One region of the Bacillus sp. es.036 genome, then DNA from elsewhere that is predicted to be linked to it. Evidence: riboswitches for the same ligand, from Rfam matches in the RefSeq annotation. Region 1 holds a riboswitch; each other region holds the start of a gene.
What was found. A riboswitch is a leader RNA that binds a small molecule or an ion and turns the genes downstream of it on or off. The one in region 1 is predicted to bind S-adenosylmethionine.
Positions count from the first base shown of each region.

Region 2: it holds a riboswitch for S-adenosylmethionine, as region 1 does, so the genes downstream of both, ATG70_RS07685 (homocysteine S-methyltransferase family protein) here and msrA (peptide-methionine (S)-S-oxide reductase MsrA) in region 1, are expected to answer to the same signal.
Region 3: it holds a riboswitch for S-adenosylmethionine, as region 1 does, so the genes downstream of both, ATG70_RS13830 (methionine ABC transporter ATP-binding protein) here and msrA (peptide-methionine (S)-S-oxide reductase MsrA) in region 1, are expected to answer to the same signal.
Region 4: it holds a riboswitch for S-adenosylmethionine, as region 1 does, so the genes downstream of both, ATG70_RS10475 (methionine biosynthesis PLP-dependent protein) here and msrA (peptide-methionine (S)-S-oxide reductase MsrA) in region 1, are expected to answer to the same signal.

Region 1 is NZ_PDIZ01000001.1:1,331,089-1,338,410, forward strand. It holds gene ATG70_RS06955 (carotenoid biosynthesis protein) at 1-757, opposite strand, end outside; gene ATG70_RS06960 (phytoene desaturase family protein) at 775-2,280, opposite strand; gene ATG70_RS06965 (glycosyl-4,4'-diaponeurosporenoate acyltransferase) at 2,455-2,973, shown strand; gene fni (type 2 isopentenyl-diphosphate Delta-isomerase) at 2,954-3,997, shown strand; gene ATG70_RS06975 (Na+/H+ antiporter NhaC family protein) at 4,119-5,483, shown strand; SAM riboswitch class I at 5,564-5,678, shown strand; gene msrA (peptide-methionine (S)-S-oxide reductase MsrA) at 5,779-6,429, shown strand; gene ATG70_RS06985 (hypothetical protein) at 6,471-7,322, opposite strand, start outside.
Region 2 is NZ_PDIZ01000001.1:1,499,846-1,507,167, forward strand. It holds gene ATG70_RS07680 (DUF3895 domain-containing protein) at 1-598, shown strand, start outside; SAM riboswitch class I at 688-797, shown strand; gene ATG70_RS07685 (homocysteine S-methyltransferase family protein) at 879-1,928, shown strand; gene murB (UDP-N-acetylmuramate dehydrogenase) at 2,304-3,227, shown strand; gene ATG70_RS07695 (YdhK family protein) at 3,390-3,983, shown strand; gene ATG70_RS07700 (F510_1955 family glycosylhydrolase) at 4,043-5,011, shown strand; gene ATG70_RS07705 (four-helix bundle copper-binding protein) at 5,183-5,512, shown strand; gene ATG70_RS07710 (sensor histidine kinase) at 5,656-7,041, shown strand; gene ATG70_RS07715 (response regulator transcription factor) at 7,043-7,322, shown strand, end outside.
Region 3 is NZ_PDIZ01000001.1:2,715,178-2,722,499, forward strand. It holds gene ATG70_RS13815 (L-lactate dehydrogenase) at 1-406, shown strand, start outside; gene ATG70_RS13820 (MetQ/NlpA family ABC transporter substrate-binding protein) at 445-1,284, opposite strand; gene ATG70_RS13825 (methionine ABC transporter permease) at 1,302-1,970, opposite strand; gene ATG70_RS13830 (methionine ABC transporter ATP-binding protein) at 1,963-2,985, opposite strand; SAM riboswitch class I at 3,143-3,252, opposite strand; gene ilvA (threonine ammonia-lyase) at 3,388-4,398, opposite strand; gene leuD (3-isopropylmalate dehydratase small subunit) at 4,395-4,985, opposite strand; gene leuC (3-isopropylmalate dehydratase large subunit) at 5,002-6,414, opposite strand; gene leuB (3-isopropylmalate dehydrogenase) at 6,442-7,322, opposite strand, start outside.
Region 4 is NZ_PDIZ01000001.1:2,032,857-2,040,178, reverse strand. It holds gene metH (methionine synthase) at 1-1,084, opposite strand, end outside; gene ATG70_RS10485 (bifunctional homocysteine S-methyltransferase/methylenetetrahydrofolate reductase) at 1,065-2,921, opposite strand; gene metC (cystathionine beta-lyase) at 2,918-4,111, opposite strand; gene ATG70_RS10475 (methionine biosynthesis PLP-dependent protein) at 4,101-5,228, opposite strand; SAM riboswitch class I at 5,303-5,413, opposite strand; gene ATG70_RS10470 (DUF1189 domain-containing protein) at 5,508-6,305, opposite strand; gene ATG70_RS10465 (Na/Pi cotransporter family protein) at 6,544-7,322, shown strand, end outside.

The DNA.
Region 1 (7,322 bases):
TATAGGTTAGTAAAAGAAACAGTGTCGGAATAGATGTTAGTAAACAAGCAAGCCAGAGTCCGTCAAGCAATGCTAAGAAAATAAACATCCCCATTACCAATCCAAACAACATTGCCATTCGGTGTTTCCATACGTGGAAAGAAGCTTGATCAGGCACTTTATTCCGCACATAAAGAGGGTAGAGTAAAAGATGGAAAAAGAGAGACACCCAAAACCATCCAGTGAAATTTTGGAAAGGAACGTTATAATAAACGCCATTTCCCTCCCAACCCCAGTAGCCTTTTACTAAATAAGCGACGGGATCAATGATTAAATCAATTAAAACCGCAATGAGCGCGCCTGTTAGAGCATAAACGATCCATTTTATATAGCTTTCTTTCATTTTTTCGATGATTTGCATAGCTAAAACATGCGTGACGGCGATCACCATAATCCATGCAAAGCCAATGCCGATTGGAACCTCAGCAATTTTAAAACCAAAATCACCTGAATAAACATATTGGCCGAAGATAAGTCCGTAATGTACGCCAAGACCTTCTGCCAACATACTAATCACAAAGATAAAGGAGGCAAAAGATAGCCCCCATAAAGATCCGAAAGTACGTATAAAATAGATGCTGCCTAGTATTCCACAAAGTATGAGGAAAAAGGCATTTGCCCAATTAAGAAATGGGGGAAGCAGGTCGAATCCTACTAGGATCAACCCGCAGCAGTACCAAAAAATAAAAAGTCGAAAAATAATATTATCCCAATTCATGCTGCGAAGGTCCTTTCTTAGCCAGTTTGCTCATCTTTCAATTTCTGATCCTCCGCAATTAAGTCTGCAGTTAACTGTCCTGAGAGTGTGACCATCGGTACCCCACCGCCTGGATGTGTCGAACCACCTACAAAGTAGAGGTTATCAATCAACGTACTTCTAGATGGGATTTTAAATCCTCCGTTCACTTTACGATCGGTAGCAACTCCGTAAATCGATCCTCCATTAGATCCATATAAATTTTTAATATCATCCGGTATAAACTGATATTCGAATTCGATCGATTCACGAAGACCTGTCATGCCCATTCTTTCTAACTTATCAAGCACAATTTCGCGGTATCTACCGCGATGTTTTTCAAAGCTCTCGCCAGGCTGAAGTGGAGGGACATGCGTTAACACAAATAAATTTTCTTTTCCAGAAGGTGCTTGTGTCGGATCTGATTTTGAAGAGACGCCAATGTAAACAGTTGGATCGTCAGCAGGAACACCTTCATCAAAGATTTGTTTGAATTCAAGCTCTGGATCTTTCGAGAAAAAGAAATTGTGATGTTGCAGCTGATCGAATGTTTTATTAACTCCAAGTAACAGAACAAGACCTGATACAGTCGGTGTATATTTTTGGAGATCTTTTTTCACTTTTTCTGCTCCAGGTTCGCCTTTTAAAAGCGTCTCATGTGCAGGAATTCCTTCAAGGTTGCTGACAATTAAATCAGCTTCCATCGTTGTTCCATTTGCAAGCTTTACGCCAGCGGCTTTTTTGTTTACAGTAAGAATCTCAGCTACCTCTGTATTCACTTGAACGTCGACACCTAGTTCATCGAGAAGCTTTAGCATTCCTTCTGCTATGTTGTACATCCCGCCTTCAACATAATAGATTCCTAGACCAAGTTGGACGTACACAAGCTGTGATAGGATAGCAGGAGAATGATAAGGCGAAGAACCTATATACATAATGAAGAAGTTGAAAAGCTGTTGAAGATGCTTATCATCAAGATACTTTTCTGTAGCCTGATTCATTGATTTCATCGGATCCATTGTGAGAAGATCTTTAAATGAGTGAAGCTTTTGCAAATCTTGAATGCCTGATAAACTTTTCTTGTAAAAACTTTTAAGACTCAGGTCAAACATAGTTTTGCAATAATCTAAGTAGGATAGGAAGTTGGAATAATCTTTCTCTGAGCGTTTATGTACCTCAGATAACATGACCGCGATGTCACTCGTAACATCAATTTGTGCACCGTCTTCAAAAAAAGTTCTCCACTGAGGTTCAATTCGCTTAATCGTCATATAATCGTTTACATTTCGCTTCGCACTTTTGAACAGTTTCTCGAGCACCCAGGGCATTGTGAGGATGGAAGGTCCTGTATCAAACTTAAATCCTTGACCGGAACGTTTGTTTAACTTACCACCAGCTCGTTCGTTTTTTTCAAGTACAGTTACTTTGTGTCCATCTGCAGCGAGGCGAATAGCGGCTGAAAGTCCACCAAGGCCAGCCCCAATTACGATTGTTTTTTTGCTCATTCCTTCTCCTCCTTCATCAAATTAGCGTCATGAATCGACTTTTGTACACTGTCATTGTATAGTTTAGGTATAACCTTTGTAAAGGAATCATAACGCTGTTAAAGTGTTTAGTATGCTTTCTTGTTAATTACCTAAAAATGGATAGGTTAAACAATGTTGAAGTGAGGTATGCATATGCACGTTATCCACTTAACCGTCCTAGAATTAATCTTAGTGAATATTTTTGCATGGCTGATTATTCATGTATCTATCTCTTATATTTGCCTTCGTTTGCCAGATTCCTTTTACGAATCAAAAAAAACTGGGTTAGAGAGCAACAAAAAGGAACTAAATTTCTATGAAGGCTTACGAATACGTAAATGGAAAACCATACTTCCTGATGGGGGAGACGTGTTTAAAGGTGGCTTTCGAAAGAAAGAGTTAAAGACACTTAGCTCATCCTATCTTACGAAATTTATTGTTGAGACAAGACGTGCAGAAGTGACCCACTGGCTCCTAATCCCGCCTTCCATTTTGTTTTTTTTATGGAATCCAATGAATATTGGGTTCGCTATGGTTGGGTACGCACTAATTGTTAATCTTCCATTTATCCTGATTCAACGGTACAATCGACTCAGGTTAAAACCATTACTAAGTAAACAGTTGAAAAAAGAGCAGCGCAGGGGGAATTCCATTGGAACATTTGGGGTTTGAGCAAACCGAAAAACGAAAAAACGAGCATATCGACATCTGTCTTACAGAAGAAGTTGAAGGGGCAGGATTAACGACAGGACTAGAACGCTATCGTTTTAAACACAATCCATTACCTGAGATTGCTTATGATGAAGTGGATATCTCTACTTCTTTTCTAAATAAAAAATTAAACACGCCATTTCTTATAAGCTCAATGACCGGCGGCACTGAACGAGCATGGGAAATAAATAAGCGTCTTGCCAAAGCTGCTGAAGCACATGGGTGGGCACTTGGAGTAGGATCGATGCGTGCAGCGATTCAAGAATCCAAATCCGTATACTCCTTTGATGTGAGAAAATACGCACCAACCATCCCGGTCCTAGCTAATATTGGGGCTGTACAACTTAATTACGGTTTTACCATTGAAGAATGTAAGCGAGCCATTGATTTAATTCAAGCTGATGCGCTGTTGCTTCATTTAAATCCACTACAGGAAGTGTTTCAACCAGAAGGCGACACAGATTTCCAGGATTTAATTGTTAAAATTCGTGAAGTAGCAAAGGCGATTCCCGTTCCGCTTGGGATTAAAGAAGTTGGTATGGGGATTGATGCGAAGACAGCTCAGCGCCTGATTAGTGCGGGGGCCAGCTTTATCGATGTCGCAGGGGCGGGCGGAACGTCCTGGATTCAAGTTGAAAGCTATCGTTCTCATCAAACGATGCGCAGGCAAGCTGCGAAGGCTTTTGAGGATTGGGGGAACCCAACCGCAGATTGCATCATTGATGTGCGAAAGCAGCACCCTGATGTACCAATGATTGCAAGTGGAGGGCTAAAAAACGGTGTGGACGCAGCGAAAGCGATCGCCCTCGGTGCAGATGTTTCTGGATTTGGAAGGGCATTACTTGAAAATGCCGTAAATGAAACTGAAGAAGCGCTCTCAGAACAATTGAAACGAATTGAATTTGAATTACGAACTGCTATGTTTGGGATTGGTGCTTCGTCTATTAACAGGTTAAAATACAATAGCGCATTACGTAAGAAATAGTCAGGGCCCAGGCTCTGGCTTTTTTGTTTTTGTATAGGTCGTCTTCTAGCGTGCAAACTAGAGCAGAAGGAGGGCGAACTTATTGGACTGGTTATCTGTGTTCCCTTTTATCGTAGTGATAATGGTTGCGATGAAAACTAAGCTAGTGATTCCAGGTCTTACAGCAGGACTGTTAACGGCCTCATTTATTTATAAACCGGGCGTCATTAGTGGTTTACAGCAGTTTTATGAGTTTATCATGAGTGGTCTTAAAGATGAGAATAACGTTAAAATCGTTCTTTTTCTCTATATGTTTACCGGATTAATTGGATTAATGAAATATACAGGTGGAATTAAAGGGTTTGTTCATCTAGCATCTTCGAAAATCAATACAAAAAAAGGAGCATTGTTTCTTACTTGGATCTCGACAATTGGAACCTTTAGCGCTCCGAGCTTTCGCATTGTAACAGTAGCACCAATCATGAAAGCTCTTCTAAATAAAGTGAAAATCACGCCTCAGGAACTTGGATTTGTGATCGAGACGACTGCCACTCCAGTGATTGTATTGATGCCAATTGCGACTGCTTTTGTTGGATACATGTCGTCTGTTGTTCAGCTTTCTTTAAAAGCGGAAGGCATTGAAGGTGATGGTTATCGTTATTTTCTTCAAAGTATTCCGTATAACTTTTTTTCCATCAGTATCATTCTAATCGGCTTTTATTTAAGCTTTTTTCATCACAGCAAAAAACAAGCGACTGATGCAGGGAATCAAGAGAAGGAGCTAGATGATCAGTGGGAGGACTGTCATCCAGCCGTAGCAAAAGACCTTCCAAAAAAGCCGTTCAACTTATTACTGCCGCTTGGAGGAGTCATACTGTTAACTCTTTTTCTTACGTATTGGAGTGGGTATGAAAAAGGCTTTACCTCCTTACTTCAAGCATTCATTGAGGCGGATGTGCTTGATGCCATGGTATTTGCTCTATTAACAACGGTGCTACTTACATTCCTTTTTTATTTATTCCAGCGTTTCTCCTTAAAGGAACTCGTGACTTTCTTTATTGAAGGAGGAAATGAAATGATGCCGGTGATCATATTGTTAACGGTTGTGTGGGGGCTCGCTGCCTCAACTGAAGCGCTTGGATTTTCAACATTTGTCACATCTAATCTTGATTGGATTCCATCGTTATTCGTTCCGCCTGTTTTGTTTCTTGTTGGTGCGTTTATTTCTTATTTCATTGGTTCGTCGTGGGGAACTTGGGGGATTTTAATGCCGCTTGGTATTTCGCTTGGTCATTCAACCGGAACCGATCTTCCTCTCGTCATTGGAGCCGTATTTGCGAGCGGTACATTTGGAGCTTTTTCTTCACCGTTAAGTGATAATACGAATACAATAGCGAGAATTTTAAAGTTAAACCCGATGACATATGCTAAATTTAAACTAACTCCTGCACTTATTGCAGCAGGGACGGCTGCAGTAGGATATTTTATTATTTCTTTTGTGATTTAGCTTGAGCACTTTTCTATTGACAACTGTTTTAATACCATTTATTATTGAGATTAACTTAATAATCCTTTGTTTAAAGGATCTTCTTATTCAGAGAGGTGGAGGGACTGGCCCTTAGATACCTCGGCAACGGACCAATGAACATTTTGTTCATGCGGAACCGTGCCAATTCCTGCGGCGAAAGTCGGAAAATGAGAAGAGGCTCGGTATATCCAAACCCTCTTCTGTTCGGGCAGATGAGGGTTTTTTGTATGCATCCTCATCTGGAAAATTGTTTTAGTAGAGGGAGTGAACGATCTTGCATACACTAATGGATAACGAAACTAGAAAACAGCAACTTATTAAGACCCTTCTCCAAAAAGGAATCTATAAGAAGGGTGCCAAACAGCTTTATATGTTAACACTAAATGAACTGGAAAACATATATGATCGATCTGAAAAAATCAATACGATAACTGGAAACGGAGTGGTCAAAGTGGAGCAAGCAACATTTGCAGCAGGGTGCTTTTGGGGTGTAGAAGCACTATTTCAACAATTAAACGGCGTTATTTCGACAACAGCAGGATTTACTGGTGGTGAAACAATTAACCCTACGTATGAAGATGTTTATTCTGAGTTAACAGGTCATGCAGAATCCGTGCAAGTTGAATACGATCCTTCCCTCATTTCTTATGAAGAGCTCGTGGAAGTGTTTTTTGAAAATCATAACCCAACTTCTTTAAATAAACAGGGAGAAGATATCGGAACCCGCTATCGCTCAGCGATCTTTTTCCATTCTAATGAGCAGGCAGAAATTGCATTAATTGCAAAAGAAAATCTTGAGCGTTCAGGGCGTTTTAAGAAACATGTTGTTACTCAAATTGTTCCGATCACTTCATTTTATCGTGCAGACGAATATCACCAAAGTTATCTTGCTAAGCGTGGACAGTCTTCTTGTAAAATTTCGTAACACAAAAAAGCTTTTCCTCAATAGTATGAGGAAAAGCTTTTTTAGTTTGGTTGGTTTACACCGATTTGATCAAGAAAAATCTTTCCTTTTGGAGAGGCGTTAAACTCAAACGTGATGGAGTCGATCTCATCTAGCTTCACAAATCTGTTTTCCTTCTTGAAAAGTTGTATCGGAATGTTAAACGTTTGGAGTACGGGTTCGGTAGGTTCACCGTAACGCCGTTCTTCAAAAAAATTTGTTTTCGTATGCTGAATAGGGAGTGCCCCGTGCATTGGCATAATATCACTTAACAATACGCTGGATGACTCACCGTTGGCTGAGCTTACAGTTACCCTAAAATCAACCGGCTGTTGATCTTCTGCTTCCGATACGTTTGCTGCAGTAAATGTTAGTGCGCTATTCGGTGTGAAATGATATGGATCTTGTAACGGTTTCGTGAGATCTAGTGAGTAAGATGCATTTTTTGAATAGGATTGATCCCATTTCAAAAACACACCGTGAGTTCCTCTTTCCTTATCTCTACGAAATTCAAGTTCCCCTTCATACCACTGAATAAAGCTATTGGCTTCTATATCAATAAAAGGTGATGTTGCGGTTAGCACGTTCACATCTTCCTCAAAGTCACTGAATATATGGTAGGACGGATCTTCGTATTTACTAATATAAGTTGTCTTGGGTAACCACTCAAGTGCATAGCGGTAATCCTCAAACATTGGCTGATAACGATCATCTTCATGAAGAGTTGCCTCTAGAAAACCGGATACGTAAGTGCTTGCAATCTGACGCTGCTCATCGCCTTCAAGTAAAGGCTGTTTATTTAATAGTAATGTAAAAGGGAAGTACGTATCATTTTCTCCCCAGGTGGTGTTAAATTGTCCATGATTAGCACCATC
Region 2 (7,322 bases), 170 kb from region 1:
ACTCTTATTAAAAAAGCAAAACGGCTCGCCTACATATGATATCCCTGAAGGTTTGAAGCTACCAACCGATATTGAAGAGCCACTTTCCTTACAACTTCCGTTACTTGATCGACAAGAAAAACGGTTAAACAGTTTAATCAGGGGTTACCGTGAAGAAAAGGAAGCGTTACAGAGAGGTAGTAATACGTTAGAGGCTTTAGATATCCCAACACAGAAAAAAGAAGACTTGCAACCTAAAGAAACTTTATCTCAAGATGAGTTACAAGGCTCTTTTGATTTGTTCGCTGACGAAGCGAAAGAACCTTTACCCGTTAACAACGTTGAGAAACCGAAAGAAACTTATTTTGTGGGAGATCTTTCGTTTCCAACTCAGGAAGCGATAGACGGCTATATTCAACAAGGTACAGAGAGTGCGTTGATGATTTGCGAGCTCTTAATCAAAGAAGGAAAAGTTCAAGACAAACGCTACTCGACAAAGAAACCGAAAATTTACTATGCAGTTTGCACTTATCTCGATTCTTTTGTGTCTTCTGGATCCATGTCTGTTGAGCCGCTTGGACGTGAAGATCGCATCTATCGATTAAAAAGCGGACAATGATCCTGACATTTCATAATTATCAGATAAAGCATTGACATTTCAATATACCAGGTCTATAATTTCAAACATGTTCAAAAATTAAATCAATACTCTTATCAAGAGTGGCGGAGGGAATAGGCCCTATGATGCCCGGCAACCTTTCAACTTCAGTTGAAGCTGGTGCCAAATCCTACAGATGATGTCATCTGGAAGATAAGAGGAGGATTCTGTTAGCAATCCCTCTTCTTATTTTTTAAGAAGAGGGATTTTTTATTTTACAGAGAATAAGGAGCTGTTACACATGAAAAGAACACTTGAACAACGCCTGCAAGATGGCCCAGTCATTTGCGGGGAAGGTTATCTGTTTGAATTAGAACGACGTGGTTATCTCCAAGCAGGATCATTCGTGCCAGAAGTTGCCCTAGATAATCCTGAAGCTCTTAAACAAACCTATCGAGATTATATGCTTGCAGGATCTGATGTCGTGCTAGCTTTTACGTATAATGGCCACAGAGAGAAAATGAGAATTATTGGAAAAGAAGACTTGCTAGAGCCGCTAAATCGACAAGCCATCCGCCTCGCTAAAGAGGTAGCGAAGGAACATCCTGAAGAAGAAGCACTTGTAGCAGGGAATATATCCAATACGAATCTATTTGATCCAGAAGATGAAAATAGTAAAGAACAAATACGGTCTATGTTCTCCGAGATGGTAAAATGGAGTAAAGAAGAAGGCGTTGATTTCATTAATGGGGAAACATTTTATTATTACGAAGAAGCGAAAATAGCCTTAGAAGAAATTCAAAAACAAGATCTTCCAGCAGTTATTACACTTGGACTTATGAGTGAAAACATTTTAAGAGACGGCTATACCGTTGAGGAAGCTTGCCGGTTGTTAGAAGAACATGGAGCGCTAGTTGTTGGAATGAACTGCTTTCGAGGACCTGCTACAATGCAGCCATACATCGAGAAAATTAGACAGTCTGTTACTGGATATGTTGGCGCACTTCCAATTCCTTATCGAACAACAGAAGAACATCCAACATTTTTTAACTTACCTGACGGCGGATGTGCCTGTACATTGCCAACAGAGACAACCTTTCCAACATCTCTCGATCCACTTTATTGCAACCGTTATGAACTAGCAGAATGGGCAAAAGAAGCAAAAAGTGTCGGGGTAAATTATTTTGGACTATGTTGTGGTGCTTCTCCAAGTATGTTGAGAGAAGTCGCTGAAACAGTAGGTAGAACAGCTGTGAATTCTATTTACTCTCCAAATATGGAGAAACATTTTCTGTTTGGATCAGATGAATCGTTAAAGAAAAACAATACGGCTTATCGACAGAAGGCATAGATGATGACAAAACGGAGCGGGAAACCTCTCCGTTTTTTACTGCAAAAAGAATAGGCCTGTAACGTATTGGCAATAACGATAAAAAGAAAGTGAAAATGGAACCAATACAGATATGTCTGCATGTAATAAAACATCAATACATTTTACGATTGATCCCGGCCCGATTTTTGTTATAAAAGCAGCTTTCCACAATGAAAAATCTTGCTTTTTATATCTTTAGCGTAAGATTCATTTAAAAATAGTAGCTTCTTTTGTCAAAATGATCATATTCAGACATCAGTTGTGTTATTATTTTAAATGTGTTTGAATATGTGACACAACGAAACTCTAATGAAATCATAACAAAAAGAACTTGTTTTATAAGCGAGGTAGCCTATGGATAATCAAAATGTAATAAATGAACTCCGCTCGATTTTGCCAGAAGCGGAATTGAAAATAAATGAGCCTTTAAATGCCCACACCTATACGAGGATGGGTGGGTGTGCAGATGTTCTTGTTTTTCCTAACACAATTGAAGATGCAAGAGCAGCCGTAGAATATGCTTATCAAAAGAAATATCCTTTAACGATACTAGGGAAAGGATCAAATGTAATCATTCAAGATGGTGGTATTCGCGGTATTGTCTTGAATCTGTCTTCTTTAAAATTGATTGATAAAAAAGACAAAAAAGTGATTGCTCAAGCAGGCGCTCGAATTATTGATGCATCTGAATTTGCGCGTGATGGAAAACTTAGCGGTCTTGAGTTTGCATGTGGTATACCAGGTTCTGTTGGTGGAGCTGTTTATATGAACGCAGGAGCATACGGTGGAGAGATAGCTGATTGTCTCGAAAGTGTTCTCGCTGTAACGAAAGAAGGAAAGTTAATTAAATTAACCGCTGATGAACTTGATTTATCTTATCGTCACAGTAACGTAGATGAAAAAGGTTTGCTTGTTTTAGAAGCAACCTTCGCTCTAAAAGATGGCGACTATAATGAAATCAAAGCGATCATGGATGACCTAACTGAGAAGCGCGAAACAAAACAGCCGCTAGAATATCCTTCTTGTGGTAGTGTATTCAAACGTCCTCCTGGACTATTCGCAGGTAAATTAATTCAGGACTCTGAGCTCCAAGGTACTCGAATCGGTGGGGCGGAAGTTTCTAAAAAGCATGCTGGATTTATTGTAAATATCGATAATGCTACTGCAACAGACTATTTGGATGTGATTCATCACGTTCAAAGAACAGTAAAAGAAAAATTTGATGTCGAGCTTGAACGTGAAGTACGCGTTATTGGCGAACCACCTGAGCAAGCATAAAGAGAAGTCAGCCACTCAATTGAGCGGCTGTTTTTTTGTGATTTATTTAAGATAGACAACTTTTGATCATACTGTGAACAAATAAAATCTGCACGATAAGTGCACAATTTCCAGATAAAGTAGTCTTTGATGGTAAATGAAACCAATCATAGGAGGGTATTCATGAAAACAAAAAAAGTTATTTTAGGATTAGGATTATCACTATCACTTATTCTTTCAGCATGCGGAAACAATAACGAGGGAATAAACCAGGAGTCCGGAAACAATCAATCGACTTCTAACTCTTCAGCAAACTCCGAGAATCACATGGAAGAGATGGAACACTCCGGCTCTTCAGAAGTACCTGAAGGGTTAAAAAGGGCTGAAAATCCTACATATCCAGAAAGCAGTAAAGCAATCATTGAAACAGATCATATGAAAGGAATGAAAGGTGCAGAAGCCACGATCTCAGGAGCTTTTGAAACTACCTCATATGTTGTTTCCTATATGCCTACGAATGGTGGAGAACTTGTAGAGAATCACAAATGGGTGATCCACGAGGAACTTGATCAACCTGATAACGCGCCTTTAACACCCGGGACAGAAGTAACGCTTAATGCTTCCCATATGAAAGGGATGGAAGGAGCAAATGCAACAATTGATTCAGCCAACCAAACTACTGTTTATATGATAGACTATATGCCGACAACTGGAGGCGAAGAGGTAACCAATCATAAATGGGTAACGGAAGATGAATTATCTCCTATTGAGCAATAAAGTTTATAGACGCTGCGCAATAGCGAATGAATAAGACAACACATAAAGGATGAATTGTTTTGAAGAAACATTGGATAATAGTTTTGGGGGCACTGCTTCTCATTATTGCAGGATGTCAGGAAGAAAACTCAAAACCAGTAGAAAGCAATGATGAGGTAAAGGAAACCCAAAAGAAAGAAAAAGAAACGGCATCGTTATCAGAATCAAGCTTTTATAAACCGACTTCACGCAAGCAAATTAACCATGTTCATGGAATCGGGTATCCTGGCAATCAACATGAATTATTCGTGGCGACTCATCTTGGACCGCTGATTTATCTTGATGGAACCTGGTATGAAGCTAAAGCAAACAACAATGACTATATGGGCTTCCAGGCCGCGTCTGATGGTTTTTATAGTAGTGGACACCCTGGCGAAGAATCAGATTTACCAAATCCGATTGGATTAATCAAAAGTACTGATCGAGGAAAGACGCTAGAGCAGCTAGGTTTTCAAGGAGAATCCGATTTCCACTATTTAGCGGTAGGCTATGAAACGCACAGCATTTATGCTGTAAATCAACAGGAGAACAGCGAAATGGACATAGGGGTTTATTATAGTGAGGATGCAAGTGAATGGAATAAAGTACAACTAAAGGGCATTCCAGATCAAATTAATGGGATTTTTGCTCACCCTAGTGATGCTAACGTCGTAGCCATAACTTCGCCAAAGGGACTTTACCTTTCTGAAGATCAAGGAGAGTCGTTTACACCAATTACAGAGGGCAGCTCTATCACCTCTATGGTTTTTCTTAAAGACCGTATCATCTTCGTCAAACAGGGAGCAGCTAGCCAACTTGTGTCCTTTAAGAACGGAGAAGAAACGCCCATTTCTATGCCGAACAAAATAGAAAAGGCGATTGATTATCTCGCGGTGAATCCACAAAATGAAAATGAGATTTCTTTTCATACATCTGATGGTAGTCTCTATCAAACAAAAGATGCCGGGGAATCTTGGGTCACTTTAATCGATCAGGGTAAAATAAACTAATTGCGCCCTCATGTCTCCTACTTAAACTTTCAACATTTCCCTCAAATTATCCAGAATTTGTGCAGAATTAATGAAATTTACATTTTAACAACTTTATTTCGTTTTCACGTTTATTATCAAGTAAATAGGAAAATATGACAGTGTATTACATTATGAAGGAGGAATTTAATCATGTCACACGAAAAGTACGGTTCAATGATTCAAACACTCCACGAATGTATGACGGCATGCAATCATTGCTATGACGCTTGTTTAAAAGAAGAAGATGTAAAAATGATGGCTGAGTGTATTCGTTTGGACAGAGAATGTGCGGATATCTGTGGATTTCTTGAACAAGCCCTTGTGAGAGGAACCCCATTTGCCTCTGAACTTGCTCAAGCATGTGCTACCATTTGTGAGGCATGTGGAAATGAGTGTAAAAAGCATGATCACAAACATTGTCAGGATTGTGCAGAGTCATGTTTTAAATGTGCGGAAGAGTGTAAGAAATTAGCAGCATAATTGTAGAATAAGTTAAGAAGTCTGTTGAATCATTAGCAGGCTTCTTTTTTTATTACCAATTTGTTCATCTTGAAACAAAGCAGACAAGCTGCACACTTTCTCGATATAATGCTGATAGAATAACTGAAGATAAGGAGAGAGAAATGAGGTTGAAGAGAAAAAGTAAATTAGCAACAAAATTAGGTCTGTTTTTTCTTACAAGCATCTTACTCCTTGAGGGGATTTTGTTTTTGGTACTATACTTCGGGTTTTTAAATGAGCGGATCATGGCTGAAACTGATGCCCTTTTAGCGCGGGGAAACAGTCATAGAGATGTCCTAGAAAAACATTTCGATCGTGAAACAATGGAACACGTTGCGCTAATGGAATCTGAAGCTGAAACTCAAGTAATTATTACAGATGAAAGGAATAGTGTTCTCGTTCATTCGAATACTGTGACGTCTATGATCAGAACAACCCTTTCCTCATCATCTCCTCTTCCAGTGTCAGGAGATATAGTGGAAGGCGATTGGGGAAATGAACCTTATGTTATGACCGGTTCTCCCATCGTCGTGAATGATGAGCTTGTCGGAAACGTCTACATGATCCTCGATACAAAAAGTATTCGCGAAGTACGCGATCATTTAACAACCCAATTTTTGATCATTAGTGGACTCGCACTTTTCCTTACGGTTATGACCATTATTTATCTTTCTAGAATTATTACACGTCCCTTGATCGAGATGAAAGTAGCAACGCAACAAATGAGCACAGGGGATCATGATGTCTCCTTAAAAGTCGATCGAAACGACGAATTAGGGGAACTAGCGAAAGGGATTCAAAGCTTATCAGATGATTTACTACGATTAAAAAACGATCGCAGTGATTTTCTAGCGAACATCGCTCATGAATTAAGAACACCTTTAACTTATCTGAATGGTTACGCAGATATCGCTCAACGAGAAGAGTTATCTTCTACAGAGAGAAATACTTACCTTTCAATTATTAAAGAAGAATCAGAGAACTTAACTTCTCTCGTTCGAGATTTGTTTGATATGGCAAAAATGGACCAACAAGGATTTGTGATTAATCGAGACGAAGTCGAATTGTGTTCGTTGATTCATCAGGTAAGAGAGAAAGTAAGCCCTGCTTTTGAGGATAAGGGGATTGATCTTATTGTGTCCTGTCAGAATAAAATCCTTCTCGATATTGATTCTACAAGGTTTTCTCAAGTGATTTTAAACCTTTTGGACAATGCTTTGCATTATAGTGAGTCAGGAAAAACGGTACTTATCGAAGCTCATTCTTTTCAAAGCGACGTGATTGTTAGAGTAATTGATGAGGGAGAAGGGATTCCCGAGAAGGATTTGCCTTTCATTTTTGAACGTCTCTATCGGGTTGATAAGTCACGTTCAAGAAAGTATGGAGGTTCGGGACTCGGTCTTGCTATCGCTAAAGAAATTATTGAGAAGCATGGAGGTAGTATAAAGGCGGAAAGTCAAAAAGGAAAAGGGACAACGATCACGATTGTTTTGTTAGGAGTTGAATAACGTGAAAAATGTGCTGATTGTAGACGATGAAGAGCGGATGGTAGAGCTAATCTCTCTTTATTTGAAACCACATGGGTACACCATTTATGAAGCATATACAGGCATAGAAGCACTACATAGATTGACTGAATACAAAATAGATCTCGTTTTGTTAGATATAATGATGCCCGACATGGACGGCTTTGCAACGTGTGAAAAGATAAGAAATCAATCAGATGTACCCATCATAATGTTAACAGCAAGAGAACAAAATGAAGATATTGTTAAAGGATTCAAGTTAG
Region 3 (7,322 bases), 1.4 Mb from region 1:
CGAACTTCCAGTTTGGAGTCATGCCTCTATTGGTAGTCGACCAATCATGTCACTCATTAAAGATAAACCAGAGGCAAAAGAAGACCTTGAGGAACTCTTTGTTAATGTGCGCGATGCCGCTTATCATATTATTAATCGTAAGGGAGCGACATACTACGGCATTGCAATGGGGCTTGTAAGGTTAACGCGAGCGATTATTCGAAATGAAAACTCAATCCTTACTGTGTCTACGCTCCTTGAAGGTGAGTATGGTTTAGATGATTTGTATATCGGCGTACCTGCGATTGTGAACAACAACGGCATACGCGAAATTATTGAACTTGATCTTGATCAAACTGAGTTAGATCAATTGCACCACTCTGCCAAAACGTTAAAAGAAGCAATGAAGCCAGTATTCCAGCATTAAAAAAAGGTTCTCCGTCAAATGACGGAGAACCTTTTTTCTTATTCGTCTACTGGTACGACAGCACCATCATATTCTTCTTCAATAAAGCTCTGAATTTCATCAGAATGTAGAACCTCAACTAATGCTTGAATCGCTTCGTTATCTTCATCACCTTTATTGACAGTAATCACGTTCACGTAAGGTGAGTCGGAATCTTCAAGAGCAATCGCATCTTCTTGAGGGTTTAGACCCGCATCGATCGCATAGTTTGTGTTGATCATAACCGCATCGCCTTCACCTTGCTGGTAGATCTGCGGAAGAAGTGAAGCTTCTACGTCTGTTTTAAAATCAATGTTTTTAGGATTTTCTGCAATATCTTCTACTGTTGCATCAGAAGCCTTCACGCCTTCTTTTAGTGTGATAAGTCCTTGAGCTTCAAGTAAAGAAAGCATACGTCCATGGTCAGAAACAGAGTTACTCATAATGATCTGAGCACCATCCGGAAGCTCATCTAAGCTCTTATAATCTTGTGAATAAACACCGATTGGTTCAATGTGAATGCCTCCAGCGTTAACAAAATCATAATTATCGTTTTCTTCCATTTGCAACTCCATATAAGGAATGGTTTGGAAGTAGTTTGCATCTAATTCACCGTTCGCTAGCGTCTTATTCGGTAGAATGTAATCCTGGAACGTTTTAACTTCTAGCTCTACACCTTTTTCTTCAAGCATCGGTTTTGCTTCTTCAAGAATTTCAGCATGTGGAATGTTTGAAGCACCTACTACGATTTTCTTTGAATCTTCAGCTTCTCCAGATCCTTCACTGTTCCCACCATTGTTGCCACACGCTGCAAGCACTGCAAGAGTAAGTACTGCAAATAGGGATAAAAATTTCTTCATGTTATTCTCTCCTTTTATTATCGTTTATCTATCACTCTTGTTGCTAAATCTCCAGCAATTTGAAGAATCGCAACTATAACCAATATTAAAACTGTCGCAACGAGCGTCACGTCAGGATTATTTCTTTGGAAACCTTCAAGGTAAGCGAGGTTCCCAAGTCCCCCTGCACCAACCACACCAGCCATTGCGGTGTAGCTTACAAGTGCAATCGCCGTTACGGTAATACCCGAAATGAGGGCTGGCATTGCTTCAGGAAGGAGAACTTTAAATATAATCTCCCCGTTTGATGCCCCCATTGACTGAGATGCTTCAATCACTCCTTTATCCACTTCCCGAAGAGCAATTTCAACCATTCGCGCATAAAATGGTGCCGCACCTGCAATAAGGGCTGGAAGAGCTGCATTCGCTCCAAGCATCGTTCCAATAATGTAAACAGAAAGCGGAATGAGTAGAATGATTAAAATGATAAACGGGATCGAGCGGAATAAGTTTACGATTCCAGCAATAATGCTATTAACAAACTTGTTCTCCCATATGTTTCCCCTTCCGGTTAGAAACAATAGTAGTCCAAGAAGAATACCGAGAATAAACGTTGCTAGCACGGAAATTGCCGTCATGTAAGCTGTTTGAATAGTAGCTTCCCACATCGATTCCCAGTTCACATTAGGAAATAGTGATTCAACCATTCGTAATCACCTCCGCTTCTACTCCTTGCTCACGAACATACTTCAGTGCACTTTCAACGACAGTCGGTTCACCTTTAAGAAAGACAGATAACTTACCATAAGGGCCATCTTGCGTATGAGAGATTTTTCCTTGAATAATGTTTACTTCAATATCAAACTGACGAATTAACTCTGTTACAAGTGGTGATCCCGTTTTACCTTTGAGGAACGTAAACTGGACGAGTTCACCCTCCTGGCTTGCTGCTAGATGTGCAATCGATTCCTTCATTTCTTCAGGCTCACTTAACTGATTCACGAAATCTTTTGTTATTTCTTCTTGCGGATGATGAAAGACTTCAAGTACTGAACCGTTCTCAACTACTCTACCGTTCTCCATCACTGCCACTCGGTGACAAATTTTGCGAATAACGTGCATTTCATGGGTAATCAAGACAATAGTTAAACCAAGTTTCTGGTTAATTTCTGTCAGAAGTTCGAGAATGCTATCCGTTGTTTTAGGATCTAGAGCAGATGTTGCTTCATCACAAAGCAATACCTTAGGGTTATTCGCAAGCGCTCGCGCAATACCAACACGCTGCTTTTGTCCCCCACTTAGCTGTGATGGATAAGCCGCTTCTCGTCCTTCAAGTCCAACAAGCTTAATTAATTCATCGACACGCTTCATTCGTTTCTCTTTGGAAACACCTGATATTTCGAGTGGAAACGCGATGTTATCACGTACCGTTCTTGACCAAAGAATATTAAAGTGCTGGAAGATCATTCCGATTTCCTGTCTTGCCGCACGTAGATCTTTTCCTTTAAGAGAGGATAAATTATTTCCTGCCACCGTGACCGTACCGTCCGTCGGTCTCTCAAGCAGGTTGAGCATCCGAATTAGCGTACTTTTTCCGGCACCGCTGTATCCGATAACACCGAATATTTCCCCTTTTTTCACTGAAAGGTTAACATCCTTAACGGCCTCTACCTTTCCAGACTTCGAAAAGAAGGTTTTATTAATGCCTTTAAGCTCAATCACATGTCTCACATCCTTTATGCATTTGCATGTTGTACCAGCTTCCTGAAAAAGGACTTTAGTCCCATGCTTTTATTCTTTACCTCGAAACACTTAAAAAATGATTCTAAAAATGCCCTTCTACTTTGAGTAGAAAGGCATGTCATCAATCAATGTCTTCCTCTCATTTCTCAAAGCAATCGCTTTGCAGGAATTGGCACCTTTTCAAACGAGTCGTTTGACGGTTGCCGGGCTTCATAGGGCCAGTCCCTCCACCTCTCTGAATAAGAGATTATAAAATTAAAATTACTTTACTGTGGTTAAGTGCTAAATTGAATTCTAGCATGGTACTTTATGAGTGTCAATTACTGAGCAAAAAGTCACAATAATCAAACATATTCACTATCATTAGCCAAGAGAAAACCATCAGCTGATTCGCCTGATGGTTTTTGCTCGCTCAGAAAGTTGTTTGTAGAGAGCTAATTTCTCAAGATCAGCATTTCCCCCACTCACAACAGCCCCAATTTTGCTACCTTCCAACCGGCTTGATTTACACAAGACAGCAGCGACAGATGCCGCACCAGCGCCTTCAACAAGTGTCTTATGTCTTTCAAGCATAAAGACGATTGCAGCAGCAATTTCTTCTTCAGAAACAGTCATCATATCGTCAACGAGTTCTTCGATAATTGGATACGTTCGTTTTCCTGCTTCCTTCACAGAGATGCCATCGGCAATCGATTTTACTGATTGAAGAACGAGAGGACCAGTACCTTTAAATCGATTCCATGTCGCAGATGCTTCCGAAGCCTGGATTCCAATGATTTTGACGTGAGGAAAGAACGACTTGATTGCCAGCGCAATTCCTGCTAATAATCCTCCTCCTCCAACGGGAACAAGAATCGTATCTAAGTCAGGACATTGTTGCATCATTTCAAGTGCAACGGTTCCTTGTCCTGCCATCACAACAGGGTCGTCAAACGCATGAACAAATGTTGCCCCTTTTTCAACACGCTCTCGATCAGCTCCACTAAACGCTTCGTTATAGGATTCGCCTTCAAGGACAACCTCTGCGCCATAAGATCGGGTCGCTTCAATTTTACTTGTTGGCGTATGAATCGGCATATAGATCTTTGCCTTGATTCCTCGCTCCATCGCAGATAGCGCTACTCCCTGAGCATGGTTACCTGCTGAAGCGGCAACGATTCCTCTAGCGGCTTCGATTTCCGTTAGAGAGGCAACCTTATTGTAAGCACCGCGTAGTTTAAACGACCCCGTTCGCTGGAGGTTCTCCATCTTTAAGAAGACATCTTTATTTGTAAATCCATTGAGCGTTGTAGATTGCTGAAGCGGGGTACGATGAACCGCCTCCAGCAAATTCTCCATTGCTTCTACGACATGAACGTTATATTTCTCCTGGTAATTCCCAACGTCATTCACTCTCCTACAAGTTGTTTTTCTTCATACAATTTAATCTTTTCTTCAAGGGACAACGTACGAGATACTTCATCCCAACCATTTAGCAGCATTTCTTTCCAATAAGGATCAATTTTGAAAGAAGCATGAATGCTTTCTCCATCACGAACTTCTTGTTTTCGCAAGTCGACTTGAAGTTCGTATCCGTCTTTTGCCTTTTGAAAAAGCTCAGCGATAACTTCTTGATCAAGCGCAATCGGAAGAATACCATTTTTTACACAGTTGTTATAAAAAATATCAGCAAAACTTGTCGCTATGATGACGCGAAAGCCATAATCAAGCAATGCCCACGGAGCGTGTTCTCTTGAAGATCCACACCCAAAGTTTTTTCCAGCTACGAGAATAGAGGCATGCTGGTATTGCGCTTCATTTAAGCTAAAATCTTCACGAGGCTTTCCATCATCATCAAAGCGCCAGTTATAGAAAAGAAATTGGCCGAAGCCTTTTCGCTCAATTCTTTTCAAAAATTGCTTTGGAATAATTTGATCGGTATCGACGTTCACTTGATCAAGGGGATAAACAATCCCTTTGTATTCATTAATCGGTTCCAGGGCGTCTCACTCCTTTTTACATCACAAGTGGTTTTATTTTTCTAGCATCAGTAAATCGTCCTTCAATAGCAGCAGCTGCAGCCATCGCTGGGCTTACAAGGTGTGTTCGGGAACCGTTGCCCTGGCGACCTTCAAAATTTCGATTAGAGGTAGACGCGCAGCGCTCTCCCGGAGGAACAATATCATCATTCATCGCAAGACACATACTACACCCTGCTTCTCGCCACTCAAATCCAGCTTCTTTGAAGATCGTATCTAACCCTTCTGCTTCAGCCGCATCCTTCACTGATTTAGAACCAGGTACTACGAGCGCCTTTACACTTTCATGAACTTTACGACCACGAACAATTTCAGCCGCAGCTCGCAAATCACTTAATCGTGAATTCGTACAGGATCCGATAAAAACATATTGAATCGCAATGTTTTGAATCTGGGTACCAGGTTTAAGATCCATATAAGCAAGGGCCTGTTTGATTGCTTTTTGATCACCTGGATCTTCGTAATCTTCAGGGAAAGGTACTCGAGCATAGACAGAAGAGCCCATCGAAGGATTCGTTCCCCACGTCACTTGTGGTTCAATTTCTTCAGCGCCAATTTCAAGCACTTCATCATACGTTGCACCTGGATCAGTTGCAAGCTCTTTCCACTCAGCCACTGCTTCATTGAACGCTTCGTTTGCTGGAACATGTCTTTTTCCTTTTAAATAAGAAAAAGTCGTTTCATCAGGACTAATGAGTCCCGCTTTTGCACCAGCTTCAATGGACATGTTACAAACGGTCATCCGCTCTTCCATTGACATGTTTCGAATCGCTTCACCCGTATACTCAACAACTGCTCCCGTCCCTGCATTCACACCAAACTTGGCAATAACGGCAAGAATTAAGTCTTTAGCCGTTACTCCAGAACCAAGACGGCCGTTTACACGTATTTCAATGGTTTTTGGACGCGATTGCCAGAGCGTTTGTGTTGAAAGAACATGCTCTACTTCGCTCGTTCCGATCCCAAAGGCTAGAGCACCAAACGCGCCATGTGTTGAAGTATGGCTATCTCCACAAACAATGGTTTTTCCTGGCTGTGTTAAGCCAAGCTCAGGACCGATGACGTGCACAATTCCCTGATCAGGGTGATTAATATCTGCAATTTCCACACCAAACTCGTTGCAATTCTCTTCTAGCTTCTCCATTTGCACTTTGGATACCGGATCATTAATAATATGACGTGCAATCGTAGGCACGTTATGGTCCATCGTCGCAAAGGTTAAATCCGGTCTTCTGACACGTCTATTGTTCATCCGCAGACCTTCAAAGGCCTGCGGAGAAGTGACTTCATGCACAAGATGTAAATCTATATACAGGAGATCCGGGCTACCCTCTTCTTCATGCACAACATGTTTATCCCAAATTTTCTCAATAATTGTTTTTGGCTCCACACTGATCCCCCTTTTACCTATTTGTCATTAAGCGTATGCTTCCATGATGCCTGCCGTAGCACCCGCTTCTTCTAATTGATAAATCACTTTCTTCACCATTGCGTCTGTTCCGAGTGCATTCGTTCGACTACTTGCTAAATCACTCGTATAATAGCCCGCATCTAGAACTTCCTTCACGGCCTTTTCGATGGCATCTGCTTCTTCCTTCATATCAAATGAATACTTCAGCATCATCGCTCCTGATAACATCATCGCAAGTGGATTCGCAATGTTCTTCCCAGCGATATCCGGTGCAGAACCGTGAACTGGCTCATACATGCCAAATCCATCACTGCGAAGACTTGCTGACGGTAGCATGCCAAGTGATCCTGTAATCATGGATGCTTCATCGCTTAAAATATCGCCAAATAGATTTTCTGTTACAATCACATCAAAATGAGCTGGGTTTTGAACCATCTTCATTGCTGCCGCATCGACCAGCATATGTTCCACTTCAACATCCGGATAAGCTAGTGCTTTTTCTTCTACAACTTCTCTCCACATTCGGCTTGACTCTAGAACGTTTGCTTTATCGACGCTTGTTAGCTTCTTCTTTCGCTTCCGTGCTGCCTCGAACCCTTGATCAACAATTCGCTCAATTTCATTCCTTGTATAATGAAGCGTATCAACCACTTCTTTCCCGTTGTTACGACGCTCGCTTGGTGTACCAAAATACAATCCACCTGTTAATTCACGAACAATCAACATGTCCACGCCCCTGATTCGATCGGGTTTAAGAGGAGAAGCATCGAGTAAACTTTCAAATGCTGTTACAGGACGAAGGTTTGCAAACAAGCCTAGCTCTTTACGAATTCCAAGAAGACCTCGTTCAGGACGAAGATGACCGGAAAGGTTTTCCCACTTAGGCC
Region 4 (7,322 bases), 700 kb from region 1:
CTTCTTCAAATTTCTCCTCTGCTATAAGACGTTTGAACTTACGCGATCCAATGACGTTTGTTCGTTCTCCAACGAGTATAGGTCTAGTGCTATCATCGTATATAAATGGTTCAATTCCAGAAACAGCGTGAGGATGACTCACAGGAGCTTTTCGCGGGTGTAGTCCTTTTATAGCTTCTGAAATGGCTTTTATATGAGCAGGAGTTGTTCCGCAACAGCCACCGACAACGTTAAGCCAACCTTTTTCTACAAATCCGTGAATTTTAGCTGCTAAGCTTTCAGGCGTTTCGTGATAATTTCCTTCTTCGTCAGGAAGACCAGCATTGGGATAGCAGCTTACTGAAGTTGTGGCAAGATCAGAAAGGGAGCGGAGGTGATCTCTCATAAACTCTGGTCCTGTTGCACAATTTAGTCCAACGACTGCTGGATTCATATGTTCAAGCGATAAATAAAATGCCTCAATACTTTGACCAGCGAGTGTTGTGCCCATCGGTTCAATAGTCCCCGAGATCATTAAAGGAACGGTCATCCCCAATTCCTGAAATACTTTCGAAATACCAATATAAGCAGCTTTTACGTTAAGCATATCCTGACTGGTTTCAATTAATAGAAGATCCACGCCTCCGTTAAGTAAGCCTCTAGCCTGAATGGCATATGAGTTAGAAAGTGATTCAAAAGTCGTTCCGCCCGTGACGGATAATGTTTTGGTAGTTGGCCCCATGGCGCCTGCAACAAAACGTGGTTTATCTGGCGTAGTTAATTTAGCAGTAGCCTCCTTTGCAAGCCTTGCAGAGGTGTAGTTTAGCTTTTCCGCAAGATGACCGAGATCATATTCATCTAAGACAAGATCTGTTGCTCCAAAGGTGTTCGTCTCAATAATATCTGCTCCGCTAGCTAAGTACTCTTCATGGATAGAGGAGATAAGCTCTGGCCTAGTTAAGGATAAGTATTCATTACAGCCTTCATAGTCTTCACCACCAAAATCAGTAGCTGTCAGATTAGCCTGTTGAATCATTGTTCCCATAGCTCCATCAAGAACAAGGAGTCTCTTCGTAAGTAGATCTTCAAATGAGGTGTAGGCCATTTCGATTCTTCCTTTCTTCTTCAAGGCGAGTTTTCTCGTTAATGTATCGCGTTAATTCTACTGTTAATTCATAACGCAAGAAGGGGGTGATTAAATAAATCCCATTAAACAAATCAAAAGCAGCATCAATTAACGACTTCGCGATTGCAAGCCCTGCTTCAATTGATTGCGTTGAATCTGTAGCGTGTAACATACGATTGCGTATGGAATCGGATAGTTTAATTCCCGGTACTTCATTATGGAGAAATTCAGCATTTCGGTAGCTTGTAAGTGGCATGATCCCAATGTAAATGGGACAAGTTAAATGTTTCGTCGCTTCATAGACTTCTAGTAACTGTTCTTCGTTGTAAATGGGTTGACTTATAAAGTAATCCGCTCCACACTGCTGTTTTTTTTCAAGGCGTTCGACAGCTCGATCTAAATGGCGTACATTCGGATTAAAGGCGGCTGCTATTGAAAATGAGGTTTTAATTCCAAGTGATTTACCAGAATAAGAACGTCCTTGATTAAATTGTTTCATTAAACGAATTAGGTCAAATGATGAGACGTCGTAAACCGAAGTAGCGCCAGGGAAATCGCCGATTTTAGTAGGGTCACCTGTTACGGCAAGAACTTGATTAATTCCAAGTGTATGAAGCCCCATTAAATGGGATTGTAAGCCAATTAAATTCCGATCACGACAGGCAACATGAACAAGTGGTCGAACATTATGCTGAGCTTTAATCGTAGAAGCCATGGCGGTATTGCAAATTCGCGGTGAGGCAAGAGAGTTATCAGCCAGCGTAATCGCATCAACGCCAACTTCTTGTAGCGCCTTTGTTCCCTCAAGATATTTATCAATCGATAATTTCTTTGGAGGGTCGAGCTCAACGATAACAGATCGCTGTTTTCTTGCTATTTCATGTAAGTGAGGCAGCCTTTCTTCCTCAAAATCGATGATCCTAGCCTCTTTTTCGTTAACGGTTACTTCTTTCGTTGTAATTGGTTTTAAACCCTTTAGTGCATTAGCTGCAGCAGCTATATGCTCAGGAGTTGTTCCACAACAACCACCAATAAGTCTAACGCCTTGTTGACGTAGGGTTTCTGCACTTTGTTTGAAATAGTCTTGCGCGGTAGGATAAACAAGACGCCCCTCTTCATATTCAGGTAAACTCGCGTTAGGATAGGCAGAAAGAAAACGACCTGAGAGAGGCACCTGTTCTAATGATTGAATCATATGATAAGGGCCGAGTCGGCAGTTAACGCCTGTTACATCAGCTCCGGCATTCTCAATTTGTTTTAAGGCAGCAGCAAGAGAAGTGCCATCTTGCAAAATGCCTGGCTCATGCATGGAAACTTGTGCAATTAAAGGTAAATCCGTTTCCTTTCGAGCTATTTTAAGTACGGTTATGATCTCTTCTAGATCGTAATACGTTTCCAATAAAAGACCATCGACTCCTTCTAATAGAAGGCAATATAGCTGTTCTCTAAAGCTACGCTTAATTTCATCAAGGGGCGTCGATCGTGTATTAATTCCTCGTATTCCTCCTATTGTCCCAAGAACGTAAGTAGAGTCTGTCGCAGCCTTTCGAGCGAGTTTAACGCCTTCTTTATTGATCTCTTTTACTAGGTCTTCAAGGCCATATCGTGATAGCTTGCTATAGTTCGCGCCGTACGTATTGGTTTGAATCACATCTGAACCGGCATGAACATAAGCTTGGTGAACATTTAATACTTGATCCGGATGTGAAAGATTCAGCGCTTCAAAACATTGGTCGATGCCGTATGAATAAAGAAGGGTTCCCATCGCACCGTCACCAATCAAAATTTTGTGCTCGAGATCTTCAAGTAAGCTCATCCTTTAGCACCTCCGGCTGTAGGAGCGTAAAGTTTAGTAATGGCAGCAAATCCTTGTTTAAAGTCTTGAAGCAAGTCTTCAGCATTTTCAAGACCAACAGATAAGCGTAACAAGCCATCTGTGATGCCACGCTTGTTTCGTTCGGCAGCTGACATTGATGCATGAGACATTCTCGCTGGATAAGAGAGAATCGATTCAACCGCACCAAGACTAACAGCGTAAACTGGAAGTTGCACGTTCTTTGTAAACAACCGAATCGCGTTTTCATCAGGTAGTCGAAAAGAAAGAACAGCCCCAGGACCTGCTGCCTGGTAAAGGTGAGTCGAATGGCCTTGATGGAAAGAGAATCCAGGATAATAAACTTCTTCTACAAGCGGCTCTTTAAGGAGTGCATGAGCAAGCCGGAAAGCCGATCTTGAAGATTGCTCGAGCCGACAATGTAATGTTTTTAATCCGCGAAGAACTAACCAGGAATCATGAGCACTTAAAATGGATCCGAAAGAGTTTTGCAAAAAAGCAAGGTTTTCACCCAGCTTTTCATTTTTAACTGCGGCAAGACCTGCAACAACATCGCTATGTCCGGCAATAAATTTTGTTGCACTATGAAGAACGATATCCGCGCCGAAGTCCAGTGGTCTTTGGAGGGCAGGCGTCATAAAAGTGTTATCAACGAATGTTAGACATTGATTCGCTTTCGCTAACTTAACGACGGCTTGAATATCAGTCACTTTGAGCAATGGGTTAGAAGGTGTCTCGATGTAGATCACTTTTGTATTGGATTGAATCCCGTTCGCAACTTTATTTAAATCAGTCATATCTACAAAAGTATGACTAATTCCAAATCTGCAGAGAACATCGTGTATCATCCGATAAGTCCCGCCATAAACATCTTCTGAAATCAAAACATGGTCATTTTGTGAAAGGAGCATAAAAGAAGTAGCGATAGCAGCCATACCAGAAGCAAATGCAAACCCCCTAACGCCACCTTCAAGGTCTGCAATCGTTTCTTCTAGAGCTTCACGGGTAGGGTTACCAGAGCGGCTATAATCATATTTTCCTGGATGATCAAAATCCAATTGATGAAAGGTAGATGCTTGTTGAATTGGAACACTGACAGCACCAGTGCTTTTATCAAATTTATGATCGTTGTGAAGAAGTTTTGTTTGAAATGTATATGAATTAGTAGTCATGTCGCACACCATCCTCTATGAAAGTTGCTAGTGTTTGATCCAAATCTTTCACTAAATCGTTGATTTGTTCAATTCCTACCGAAAATCTGAGAAGTCGATTACAAACACCTTTCTCGAGTCTGATCTTTTCTGGGATATCGGCGTGTGTTTGTGTGGCTGGATAAGTAATAAAGCTCTCAACGCCTCCAAGACTTTCCGCAAAGGTAATCAGTTTCAAGTTCCTTAGAAATGGATCAACCCATGCTTCAGACTGTAATCGAAACGACAGCATACCCCCTTTTTCAGGATAGAAGACGTCAGATATTGCGTCGTGATTTCTTAAGTATGTTGCGATAGCTCGAGCATTCTCCTCATGTTGCTTTAGTCGAAGAGGTAATGTCTTCATTCCTCGAATGAGGAGCCAGGAGTCGAACGGAGAAAGAACCGCTCCAGCACCGTTTTGATATTGTTCAATCTCAGCACAGAGCTTTTCACCTTTGGCAATGACAAGTCCTGCAAGCACATCATTGTGACCCCCAAGGTATTTCGTTGCGCTATGAATAACAATATCAGCCCCTAGTAAAAGGGGGTTTTGTAGAAGAGGGGTGAATAACGTATTGTCTACGATTGACAATAAATTGTATGTCTTGGCAATCGTCACAATCTCTTCAACATCGGTTAACTTCATTAGGGGGTTTGAAGGGTTTTCGATAAAGATTGCCCTAGTAAACGGAGTTATTAATGGTGCGATGCTATCAATATTTTGGCTGTCAAAATAGGTGAATGATAAGTTGAAATGCTTTTCTGCGTGAGCAAATAATCGATATGTGCCACCATATAGGTCATCTGAAACGAGTATATGATCTCTGGTTTTAAATAAAGATATAATTGATTGGATGGCAGCCATGCCGGAACTAAATGCGAAGCCCTGGTCACCATGTTCGAGTTCATTTACTGCAGACTCCAGAATCGAACGAGTAGGGTTTTTTGTTCTTGAATAATCAAACCCTGTTGATTGGCCAATTCCTTCATGCCTATAGGAAGTGGAAAAATAAACAGGAGGATTTACAGCTCCAGTTTGTGGATCTGATTTATTACCTAGTTGAACAAGTAGCGTATCGTAATGGTTATTTGACATAATCAATCTCCTTTTCATTAAGTAAGGGCAATAAAAAAAAGCCCTCTATAAGAAGAAGACTTTGGTTGCTCTTCTTCTTATCTTCCAAGTTGAATTCAACTTGCTGGAGTTAGCACCTTTCCAGAAAATATCCGGTGGTTGCTGAAGCTTCTTCGGGCCAGTCCCTCTGCTTCTCTTGATAAGAATTGAAAGTATATGGAATTTTAATGTGTCGCTTTTTACATAATCTACATTACTTTAAAGCGAAAATCAAGTGATTTGATAAAATAATCAAAATTTTTACTCAGGTGAATTAGGTCTTTCGTTCGTTACACGTTTTTTCGGAAGAGGAATTTCCTTAATGGTTAGGTAGAGTAGCATGATGGCTACAAACCAATAGAGAAGAAATCCAAATGGGACGGTTGTTTTTACTAACGCCATAATAGTAAAGAAAAGGGTTGGAATCGTAACGGAATAAACCGATAGGACCCAGAGTTGTTTATAGGATGCTTTTCTACCCGCGAGTGACTTTAATAGTAAACCGATTGTCGCTAGAACGGTAATTCCGATAAATTTGAGGCCAGTCTGGAATAAATAGACGACAAAGATTAAGAGTGGGATAAAGATTGGAAGCAAGTTATCTAAATTTTTCGTGAGTTCACTTACATCTTGTTTTGTAAAAGTCATTGAGCTGAAATTACTATAATTAAACTCTTGTCTTGTCCCACTATCCATTACGATAATTCGATCTTTTAGGAACGCAATAGCTGATTCATAGGAATCAACATCGTCTGGCTTTATTTCATCTGTAGCATCAAAAATAAATGTGTTTCCATCTTCTTTTTTTATAAGTGGTTCAGATTGGTCACTTTTTAGTGTGCCATCTTGTAAAGTGAATTCAGGTAAATCTCCCATATGTGTTTTAAGGTCTTCGTAAGCATTGGTAAACGAAACCGCTGTAATAATCCCTATAGGTACAGAAGAAAGTAGCATTAGGAGAAACACATACAATATCGGCTTCCCTAGTTTTTGAAAACGGAATCGCGCCATCATTTTTGGAGAAAATAAGCTATAATACAGTTGTTTAAAAACGTTCAAATTGAAAATCTCCTTTCTAGGTATGTGAGAGTAATCCCACTAAACCAGTTTATCTTATATAAGTAGATGGGAACAATAAACTTGCTGAAACTTTCTTGAAACAAAATTGATTTCATCATAATATCATTACAATTCTATATTAACTCTTTACAAAGAGGGGAGCGATGTAGATAATAGACAAGGGACTTTGTTGAGTATTGTCGAAAAAAATAAAACATGAGTGCAAGGGGTTGAAATGATGGAACTCAACGTTCAGGAGATGATCTTTCAGTTTGTGGGAGGTCTTGGTATTTTCCTGTTTGGACTAAAGTATATGGGAGATGGCCTTCAACGATCTGCAGGTGATCGATTAAGAGACATTCTTGATCGCTTTACGACGAACCCATTTATGGGTGTGCTAGCCGGGGTCATTGTTACGATTCTCATCCAAAGTAGTTCAGGGACAACGGTTTTAACAGTCGGTCTTGTTAATGCAGGATTTATGACTCTCAAGCAAGCGATTGGTGTTGTAATGGGAGCTAACATTGGAACAACTGTTACAGCATTTATTATTGGTTTTCCTATTAAAGATTACGCTCTACCAATCATTGCTATTGGTTCTCTATTAATTTTCTTCTTTAAAAACAAGAAAATTAATTACGCAGGGCAAATTGTTTTTGGTTTTGGTGCGTTATTCTTTGGACTTGAATTAATGAGTACAGGAATGAAGCCACTTAGAAGTCTTGAGGCTTTCCAAGAACTCACAGTGAGCATGAGTTCAAACCCGCTATTAGGCGTTGTAATTGGTACGGTATTTACGGTTATTGTGCAAAGTTCTAGTGCTACAATTGGTGTATTACAAGGACTTTATTCACAGAATGCTATGGATATCCAAGCTGCGTTACCAGTACTCTTCGGAGATAATATCGGTACAACAATTACAGCAGTGCTTGCTTCTATCGGTGCTTCTGTAGCCGCTCGACGTACAGCACTAACTCACGTTATTTTTAATTTAATTGGAACGGCGATCTTCTTGAT